Regions from separate parts of the Paenibacillus sp. EPM92 genome, predicted to be linked through region 3. Evidence: predicted binding sites of a transcription regulator. Region 3 holds the regulator's gene; each other region holds the start of a gene.
What was found. The regulator Rex, encoded in region 3, represses fermentation and respiration genes when NADH is low (regulators of the CRP and FNR family bind a similar motif). The targets are predictions, from matches to a motif close to TTGTGAAATATTTCACAA.
Positions count from the first base shown of each region.

Region 1: JMF85_RS07750 (cytochrome c oxidase subunit 2A) is a predicted target of Rex. The motif match lies at 1,464-1,481, and genes of this name have one in related genera.
Region 2: nadA (quinolinate synthase NadA) is a predicted target of Rex. The motif match lies at 1,344-1,361, and genes of this name have one in related genera.

Region 1 is NZ_BCPS01000042.1:43,328-46,605, reverse strand. Features, by position in the region: gene JMF85_RS07760 (b(o/a)3-type cytochrome-c oxidase subunit 1) at 1-695, opposite strand, end outside; gene JMF85_RS07755 (cytochrome c oxidase subunit II) at 722-1,192, opposite strand; gene JMF85_RS07750 (cytochrome c oxidase subunit 2A) at 1,218-1,388, opposite strand; gene JMF85_RS27980 (LytS/YhcK type 5TM receptor domain-containing protein) at 1,563-2,087, shown strand; partial or broken gene JMF85_RS27975 (hypothetical protein) at 2,063-2,158, shown strand; gene JMF85_RS27970 (sensor histidine kinase) at 2,270-2,686, shown strand; partial or broken gene JMF85_RS07740 (Dabb family protein) at 2,775-2,924, opposite strand; gene JMF85_RS07735 (response regulator) at 2,964-3,278, opposite strand, start outside.
Region 2 is NZ_BCPS01000016.1:14,639-17,916, forward strand. Features, by position in the region: gene nadB (L-aspartate oxidase) at 1-319, opposite strand, end outside; gene nadA (quinolinate synthase NadA) at 356-1,294, opposite strand; gene ftsH (ATP-dependent zinc metalloprotease FtsH) at 1,566-3,278, opposite strand, start outside.
Region 3 is NZ_BCPS01000080.1:12,728-16,005, forward strand. Features, by position in the region: gene JMF85_RS19450 (DUF47 domain-containing protein) at 1-292, shown strand, start outside; gene JMF85_RS19455 (inorganic phosphate transporter) at 352-1,350, shown strand; gene JMF85_RS19460 (redox-sensing transcriptional repressor Rex) at 1,411-2,031, opposite strand; gene dinG (ATP-dependent DNA helicase DinG) at 2,028-3,278, opposite strand, start outside.

The DNA of each region.
Region 1 (3,278 bases), on a different contig from region 3:
AGCCAAAAATAAACGAGCGGATGACCGAAATACCAGAACAAGGTGCGGCTGAGCATGACATTGATTTTTTCCGTCCAGCCGAACGACCAGGGGATCAGCTGAACGAGAACCTCGACCGCCACGCCGATCGTCGCAATTTGCCAGAGCAGCATGGTGCAGACCGCCATAAATCCGAACAGCGGCGATAGCTTGCCGCGATGCGTTTTTTTCCAATACATGTAATGATAGAAAATGCCGAAGCCGCTGAGCCAGCTGCCTACCACCACCAAAGCTAAACCGATGTAAAAGTACGGAGAAGCTTTAAGCGGCGCGTAAAACGTATATAACACGCTTGCTTTATTCAACAAAATCATGACTACGTCGATCAGTGTGCCGAGCGACATGAGGACAAACCCCGCCCAGCCAAGCCGGTGCGTTAGGGGGAGCAGCTCGCCGCCCATCGTCTTGGAAACTCCCGAATACAGGAAGCCGATAATAAAATAAGTGGTAAAGACAAGCGCCATCAGCACGCCGTGGGCGGTGAGAAGCTGATAATAGCCGATGCCTCCAGGCAGCGTATACATCCCTCCGCGCACGACGCTTTGCAGCAAACCGGCAATGCCTCCAAGCAGCAGCGCCACGAAAGCAAACACAATATGGGCGACGACAAGCGCCCCGTCTCTACGGTTGAATGATTGCGATTGATTTGAATTCATGGCATTCCCTTCCCTTTTGAAATCGCTTATTTCACGACAATGACGGTATTCATATATTCATGACCGGTGCCGCAATATTCATTACACAGGATGAGATACTCGCCTGGCTTCGTAAATTTGTGGGAAATTTGACTGACCTCCCCCGGAATCACCATCATGTTCACGTTGGTCCCCGGGATTTCAAAGCCGTGGATCACGTCCGGGCTGGTAATCGTAAAATGAACCGTAGACCCGGCTGGCACTTCCATTTTGTTCGGGGAATATCCGAATGCGTAAGCAATCATCACAGCCTCGTATTCGCCATCCGCAACCTGCTTGATGCCCGGCGCATCGAACGGGGCGGTTTCCTGTACCCGGGTCGGATCAATCATATGACGGTGCGGGCTGGGTGGCTGAGCGCCCATGGCAAAAGCGGATATGCCCAAAATACCGAGAAATACAAACAGCATGGCTAACCCGAATGTGAGCCAGATTTTCTCCAAACGATGAATGTGCATCGGCTTTCCTTCTTTCTTTATTTCGTTATTGTCGAACGATGAACAGGATGAAAACCGCCAGCCACATCAACACCACAAATGCACCCAGCGCCATGACGCTGACAAACGTGCCTTTGAATTCCGTTTCTTGGTTAGGCTGTTCCGGTATGGACCTAGACTCCGTTCGCTCCTTGATTTGCTGCAAGTCGGCGCTCACTTTAACCCCTCCCTCATTTGAAGCGCGGTTTGACGTTTCTCATGTTTCTATTGTATCGATCGCATAGCGATCCATCTGTGATTTTTTGCACAAGCGGGCTGCCGCTGTTTCCTGGTTTGTTCGCGAAGAACATTGCCGAGTTTCGCCTTCATTCTCCTGACAAGCTCTATCTGTTTGCTGCTCTCCATGACCTTTGCTTCCAGTGTGGTAAACGGCGTTTTCTTTGACATCCGTTATGTCATTATGTTTTTTGGGCTGGTGTTTGGCGGTATCCAAACAGGCCTTCTTCTTCTCCTTGAGTTCATCATCTACCGTTTATATCTTGGCGGCGAAGGAACATGGGTCGCTGTCCTCATCATAGCCTTCACCTTTACTTTCTCCCTGTTTTTTCACAACATCTACAGAACGACATTGCGGAAATCGCTGGTTACTTTTTGGGCTGGAATCGTATTCTCGTTGTTCCCGCTAGCGCTTACGTATTTATTTTTCCCTGCCTATGTTACCAAACATCTTGCCTTCCACATCGTTGTTATTCCCGTCCAAAACTCAATAGGAATCTGGCTGCTGATGTCTTTGTTCAGCAAATCTGTTTCCAACAAGGAAATCTTTATTAAGCACGCTCAAAATGAAAAAATGGAAGCGATGAGTCATATGGCGGCTTCGCTCGCCCATGGGTGCGCAACCCTCTCACGGCCGTGAAAGGCTTCCTGGTACTGATCCGGGAAAAGCCTCGAGAGCTTCAAAAGGTTAGGCAGTATATTGATATCAGTTTGGATGAAATTCAAAGAACCGAATCGATCATAACGGAGTATCTCTCCATAGCCAAGCCTCCTGCCGAACGACACGGGATCATTAACTTTTCAGAGCAGGTGCAAATTATCATGGAGGTCATGACTCCCTATGCCAATATGTATAATGTGCAATTGGACGTACATCGGCTTGAAACCCCCCTGCTGATCTTGGCAAATCCGGATGAGATGAAACAAGTGCTTGTTAACTTTATTAAAAATGCCGTCGAGGCATGTTCCGAAGTGACGAACGGACAAGTCATCCTGACTCTCCATGCGGAAGAACATTACGCCAAGCTTTCGATCAAAGACAATGGGATCGGGATGAGCGAGGATCAAATGAAGCGGCTTGGCACGATTTATTTCTCAACAAAATCAAGCGGAACCGGGCTGGGACTTACCTTTTCCTACCAGGTGATTCATGCCATAGGCGGCTTAGTAAGCGTGTCCAGCAAGACGCAAGGAGATACAAAGTTTACCATCTCTCTCCCCTTGTACGGCCCCAAATAAGAAAAAGCTCCTGACCGACAGGAGCATGGACCGGGAACAACAAAAGGCCAGACTCAAAGTCTCGCCCGGGGGATCCATCGTGAAGCCGCTAGATTTCAATATCAATCACAATGCCATCAAGTCTTCCTACGCTCCGAATAAAGGCCGAGCAGGCATGATGCTCCGTATTGGCTTTATACGCGTCAAGAGCCGCCCGATCCTCGAAACCAACTTTCAGCACAACCTGGTACCCTTGATTTCGGTCTGAACTACCATTAAATTCATCCTACCAAGACAATTACTTGGGGTTGTTGGGATCGCGCTGCAATTCGTATCGATTGACGGGACGGCCTAAGCCGCCATAATGCACCTCAAGACGCACGATCCCGCGTTTCTCCAGAAATTCCAAATACCGTCTGGCGGTTACCCGGGAGATGCCTACTCCTGCCGCGGTTTCCTCCGCAGACAGTCGGCCGCCCTGAAGCTTCATCACGCTGAGCACCTGCTTAAGCGTCGCAGCATTAAGCCCTTTAGGCAGATCGTCGGACGGGACTTGCACATCATCAACCGGAGCTTCCTTCGTCCCCGCTTCATTCGCGGTTTCACCGCTGAT
Region 2 (3,278 bases), on a different contig from region 3:
AATCTTTCACCCCGGCAGGGCCTTCGTGTACGAGAACGTCCACAGCCGAAGAGGAACATAAGCCCGCTCCGGCAATTAGCGTGTCTTGCCGATGATAAGCCGGAGAATCCTCATCGGAAATAACCGCGGCGATGCCTCCCTGTGCGTAACGTGTGTTGCTGTCCAGCAGCGATTTTTTCGTGACCATCAGCACTTTATGCGTTTCGGCGCTTCTAAGCGCGGTAAAAAGACCGGCGATGCCAGCGCCGATCACGATCACGTCAGTATATACGGTAGGAAGCTGCTGCAAATCGAAATTGACCATATAACGGGGGATCATGAGCCTCCACCTTCCTAACAAGAGAAGTAGCGCATGCTACTTGACCTGCAGCATGCGCTCCAAGGATGCACGGGCCTTATCGGCCACGTCTTGCGGTACGTATACTTGGGGACTGTTCGTCTCCAAACATTTAACCACTTTCTTCAAATTATTCACTTTCATATTCGGACAAACCAAGTATTTGGTGGCAAAATGAAATTGCTTATGCGGGCTGTCAAGGCGCAGCTGATACCCGGTGCCGTCTTCTGTGCCGACGATAAATTCCTGGCAATCGGATTCCTTGCAGTACTTGATAATGGCCGTCGTGCTGCCGACGAAATCGCCCATTTTGACAACCTCCGGACGGCATTCGGGATGAACCACGAATTGGGCGTTCGGGTGCAGAGCTTTCATCTCCTCAACGTCTTTAACGGTCAGCATATCGTGAGTGTTGCAGTAGCCTTCCCAGATGATCATTTTCTTGTCCGTGAACTTGGATACGTAGTCACCCAGATTCTTATCCGGTACCCAGATGATTTCATCGGAATCTACCGAGTTTATGACTTTGATGGCGTTAGCCGACGTACAGCAAATGTCCGTTTCGGACTTCACTTCGGCCGATGTATTGATGTACGCGACGACCTTGGCATTCGGATGCTGTTTCTTCAAGGCGCGAAGCCCGTCAACATTGACCATATCGGCCATCGGACAACCGGCGCGCTCATCGGGAATAATAACCGTCTTGCCCGGAGCCAAAATCTTAGCGCTTTCTCCCATAAAGTGTACACCGCAAAATACGATGACATCGGCATCCGTCGATGCGGCTTTTTGTGCAAGAAGGAACGAATCCCCGCGGAAATCGGCTACTTCTTGAATTTCATCCCGCTGATAATAATGGGCAAGTATAATGGCGTTACGCTCTTTCTTTAATTGAGCGATCCGTTCTTTCAGCTCGCGCTGCTGCTCGGCTTTGCGCTCCAGTGCCAGTGCTTCCATAACACACCTTCCTTTGCTTTCCTCTCGAATGTAAAGACCCCGAAATAGATGGTGAAAATGTTCACAAAGATAATAAAGATTTACACCTAATTTACACGCGGGGGCCCCGCCATGTCAATGTTTAAATACCTACAAAAAGAAACAAATATACGCTTCGGACACATCGCCTGTACAACTGCTTATCCCTCACGGCCAGTTTCTCGCTTATCAACGCTTTTTGCCTGATACAAAAAGGAAAAACCGGCACCTTTCGGCACCGGTTCGCGTGATATTATTGATCCTGCTCGTCATCCGAGCTTTTCTTCTCGATATCGAGCTTATTGGAGTCCGCAGCTTGGTCTTGGCTTTGGATGTTCACTTTGACATCATCGTTCTTGCCGTCAAGCGCCGGCTCCTCATCAGGAACCGCACCCAATTTGCCGCTGTCGATCAGTTCTTTAATTTGATCTTTCTCGAGCGTTTCTTTCTCGATCAACGTCTCGGCGATCAAACGAACTTGGTCGCTGTATTTGGTGAGAATCTGTTTGGCACGTTCGTAACAAGCGCGAATGATCGACTGCATTTCTTGATCGATCTCATAAGCGATCGCATCGCTATAGTTCTGTTCATGCCCGATATCGCGGCCGAGGAACACCTGGCCCTGCGTCGTACCGAACTGCATCGGTCCAAGCTTATCGCTCATCCCGAACTCGGTTATCATCCGACGAACGATGCCTGTAGCGCGCTGGAAGTCGCTGTACGCGCCGGTTCCGATTTCGCCGATGAACAACTCCTCGGAAACGCGTCCGGCCAACAAGCCGGTCACTTTGTCGAGCAGCTCGTTCTTCGTCTGCATCATCTTGTCTTCGCCTTCTTTAGGCAGCATCATCACGTACCCGCCCGCGCGTCCGCGCGGGATGATCGTAACTTTGTGCACCACATCGGCATGCTCGGCGTGAATCCCGACGATCGTATGACCCGCTTCGTGGAAAGCGACCATCCGCTTCTCGCGTTCGCTGATGATGCGGCTCTTCTTCTGCGTACCGACAACAACGCGGTCAAAAGCTTCGTCGATCTCATCCATGGAGATGTCTTTGCGATTGCGGCGGGCCGCAATGAGCGCAGATTCGTTCAACAGGTTCTCCAAGTCCGCGCCGGAGAAGCCGGTTGTGTAACGAGCCAGCTGATCCAGCTTCACATCCTTGGCCAAAGGCTTGTTGCGCGCGTGTACCTTCAGCACCGCTTCGCGGCCCTTCACATCCGGACGGTCAACCGTGATTTGACGGTCGAAGCGTCCCGGACGAAGCAGCGCAGGGTCCAGGATGTCCGCACGGTTGGTAGCGGCAACGATGATAATGCCTTCGTTCGCTCCGAATCCGTCCATCTCTACGAGCAATTGGTTCAAGGTTTGTTCCCTCTCGTCATGACCGCCGCCGAGACCGGCGCCGCGCTGACGACCAACCGCATCGATTTCGTCTATAAATATGATACAAGGCGCATTCTTTTTGGCGTTCTCGAACAAATCGCGCACCCGGGACGCACCGACACCGACGAACATTTCGACGAAGTCGGAACCGCTGATGCTGAAGAACGGAACGCCGGCTTCGCCAGCCACCGCTCTGGCGAGCAACGTCTTACCCGTACCCGGAGGGCCTACGAGCAGCACCCCTTTCGGAATACGCGCCCCTACAGCCGCAAACTTGCGCGGGTCTTTCAAAAACTCTACGACTTCCACCAGTTCTTGCTTCTCTTCATCGGCTCCGGCCACGTCTTCGAAGGTGACGCGTTTCTTCTCTTCGTTGTAAAGTCTTGCCCGGCTCTTCCCGAAGTTCATCACCTTACCGCCGCCGCCCTGGGCTTGATTCAGAAGGAAAAAGAACAAGATGAAGATGATGACAAACGGAATAATGGAGGTGAGGAAACTAATCCATACGTTGTCCCCTTCCATCTTCTCGATAAATACGTTACTTGCGGGAATGTCGCTTTGCTCGATCAAGCGGAAGAT
Region 3 (3,278 bases):
GAAGGAATTTTCTGCGGTGCTCGTAGCCAGCTGTCAGCATATCCTCGATGCCTTCAAGCTGCTGTCCAAGAAAAAGTATATGCAGCTGACGGAGCATACCGTGCAAATCAACAGCTTGGAAAATGAAGGAGACCGTTTAATGCGCGAGGGCATCCGTGAAATTTTCACCAATCCGAAAGATCCTTACCACGATTTTAAATTGAAAGAAATGTACGAACGCCTTGAGCAAACGACCGATGCCTGTGAAGATGTCGCCAACATCTTGGAGAGCGTTGTGCTGAGATACTCTTAACCTTGCCGGCCAGTCCGGACCGGTTAGTGGTAATATGCACAATGACTTAGGAGGAAATTATGTTAACCATATTGATTGTAGTCGTTGCTTTGGCGCTTCTGTTCGATTTTATCAACGGATTTCACGATACGGCCAATGCTATCGCTACTTCTATTTCAACCAAAGCGCTGTCACCGAGATTCGCCATCATCTACGCGGCCGTTTTGAACTTTCTCGGCGCAATCTACTCGTCAGAAGTCGCTAAAACGGTGGGCGGTAAAGTCGCGAATCCGGCTACCATTGAGAACGGTATTTATATCGTCATCGCCGCCTTGATTACGGCTATACTTTGGAACTTGCTCACCTGGTATTACGGCATTCCGTCCTCTTCTTCCCACACACTTATCGGCTCGCTTGCCGGCGCGGTCATTGCAGGCGCAGGGATGGACGCTTTAAACTGGTCCGGGTTTCGTGAAATCATTCTGATTCTTGTCTTATCGCCAATTGTCGCGTTCGCTACCGGTATCGTGATTATGTGGATTATCCGGTTCTTTATTATGTCGACCGGTAACCAATCGCGTTCCAAGCTCAATCGCACGTTCCGCATTTTCCAAATTTTCTCGGCCGGACTGCTTTCCTTTTCCCACGGCGGGAACGACGCTCAGAAAGCGATGGGGATCATCGTATTCGCCTTGGTTGCGATGAACCAGCAAGACACGCTGGACGTTCCGCTCTGGGTTAAATTAGCCGCTGCAACCGCTATGGGCCTCGGAACCTCAATCGGCGGATGGCGCATTATCAAGACGATGAGCCGTAAGCTGCTGAAGATCGAGCCGATCAACGGCTTCGCTTCCGACTTGAACTCATCGATCGTCATTCAAACGTCGACCCATCTCGGGATGCCGTTATCGACAACCCACGTCATTTCCTCCTCGATCATCGGAACAGGTTCCGTGATGAGATTCCATGATGTCAAATGGGCAACGGTAACACGAATGATCTTAACCTGGATCATCACAATTCCGATCAGTATGGTGATTGCGTTCCTCATCTACAAAATCATTTACGCGTTCGTATAATAATAGGACAAGCCCGTGCCGGTTCGGCACGGGCTTGTTGTTATTCATTTATCGGATAAATTAATCCAAATAATAAGCGAGGCTTTGCAGGTCCGTCGTGAAATCCGCATGGTGTACCCGTACATCGCTCGGTACTTTAATAATGAGCGGCGCAAAGTTCAAGATCGCTTCGACGCCCGCTTCGGTGAACTGGTTGGCGACCTGCTGCGCTTCCGGCGCAGGAACGGTAATAATCCCGATCCTGATCTGCAGCTCGCGAATCGTCGTCCCGAGCTCTTCCATCGGCTTTACTTTTAAGTTATTGATCGATTCGCCGATTTTGTTCGGTTGCGCGTCAAAGACAGCGACAATTTTCATGTTGTCTTTTAAATAAGCGTTGTAATTGCATAACGCGCGGCCCAAATTGCCCGCTCCGACCAGCGCGACGGGAATCACTTTATCAAGCTTCAAAATTTGTCTGATTTTCTCGATTAAATAATCGACATCATACCCGATGCCCTTCTTGCCGAATTCACCAAAATAAGCGAGATCTTTACGGATTTGGGCCGGATTCAGATCAAGTTTTTGTCCAAGATCCTGTGAAGATACGGTTGAAATATTTTTCTTGCTCAGCTCATTCAAGAATCGCAAGTAAATCGGCAGCCGTCGGACGACCGCCTCGGAAATTTTCATCGTTTTCATGCTTCGTTCTCCTCCATCCACCGCTTAATACGTGGAACCAACTGATTCGCAGTCATATGCTCGATCTTAGGTCCCGGCAGCGAATACAAGAAGTATTTCCCATAGTTCGTATCGATGACCCGGGTATCGTAAATAATGACGATCCCTTTGTCCGATGCGGTACGAACCAATCTTCCGAATCCCTGCTTGAAGCGAATAACCGCCTGTGGTACCGACAGCTTCATGAACGGATTCATATTCTTGGCCTTAAGCTTTTCCGTCTTCGCTTCCACAAGCGGATGCGTCGGCGGCTGGAACGGCAGCCGGACGATGGCCAGACAGGTGAGCGCGTCGCCCGGAATGTCGACGCCTTCCCAGAAGCTGCTCGTGCCCAGAAGCACGCAAGCAGGACTGCTCTGGAACATGCGCGTCAGCTTGCTTCGATTGCCGCTGTCCACGCCTTGTCCGAGCACGTTCACGCCGAACGGCGCCAGCATTTCCTTCAAACCGGCATGAACCGTCTTCAGCATGCGATTGGAAGTGAAAAGAACCAGCATGCGCCCTTTCGTTTCCAGCGCGACTTCGGCCAGCGACGGAATCAGGCGGTCGATAAACTCTTTGTCGCCCCCGCTTCCGCCGCGCAGCCCTGGAAAGTCCCGGGGGATAGCGACAAGCGCCTGCTCCCGGTAATTGAACGGCGAGGGAAGCTGCACCGTTCTCAATTGTCCGGATGGCTGCGATTCGTTCAGCCCCAGCTGTTCGCAGGTGTAAGCGAACGATTTGCCTACCGAGAGTGTGGCCGAGGTCAGTATTACGCTATCTTTCGGCTCGAAGAAATGCTGCTGCAGCAGCGAGCTGACATCGACCGGCACGCAGTGCAGCTGAAGCGAGCGATTTTTGTTGTACAACCCGCCCTCTAACCAATACACATAGTTGTCGTCCGGCATCGTCATAAAGAAATGGAGCGCATCTTTATAACGATGAAGTTCTTTCACGGTGCCGCTTAAGTCGGTTACGACGCTCTGCACTTCGAATTCGTCCTGCACCTCTTTCAGCTCGCTGACGACCTTATCCAGCTTCTTAAGCGCTTCAAGCGCGTGCAGCTGAAAATTCTCTTCAAGCACCGCGAGCTTATCCCACCCGAGGGGCAGCGCGTCCTTCCTCACCCGAAGCACGAGGCCGCCGCCTTCCTGCTGAGCCGCCGACTCCCCGCTGCGCGATGTCAGCAACTGATACAGCAGTTCCGTCAGCTGCTCCCACTCTTCTTT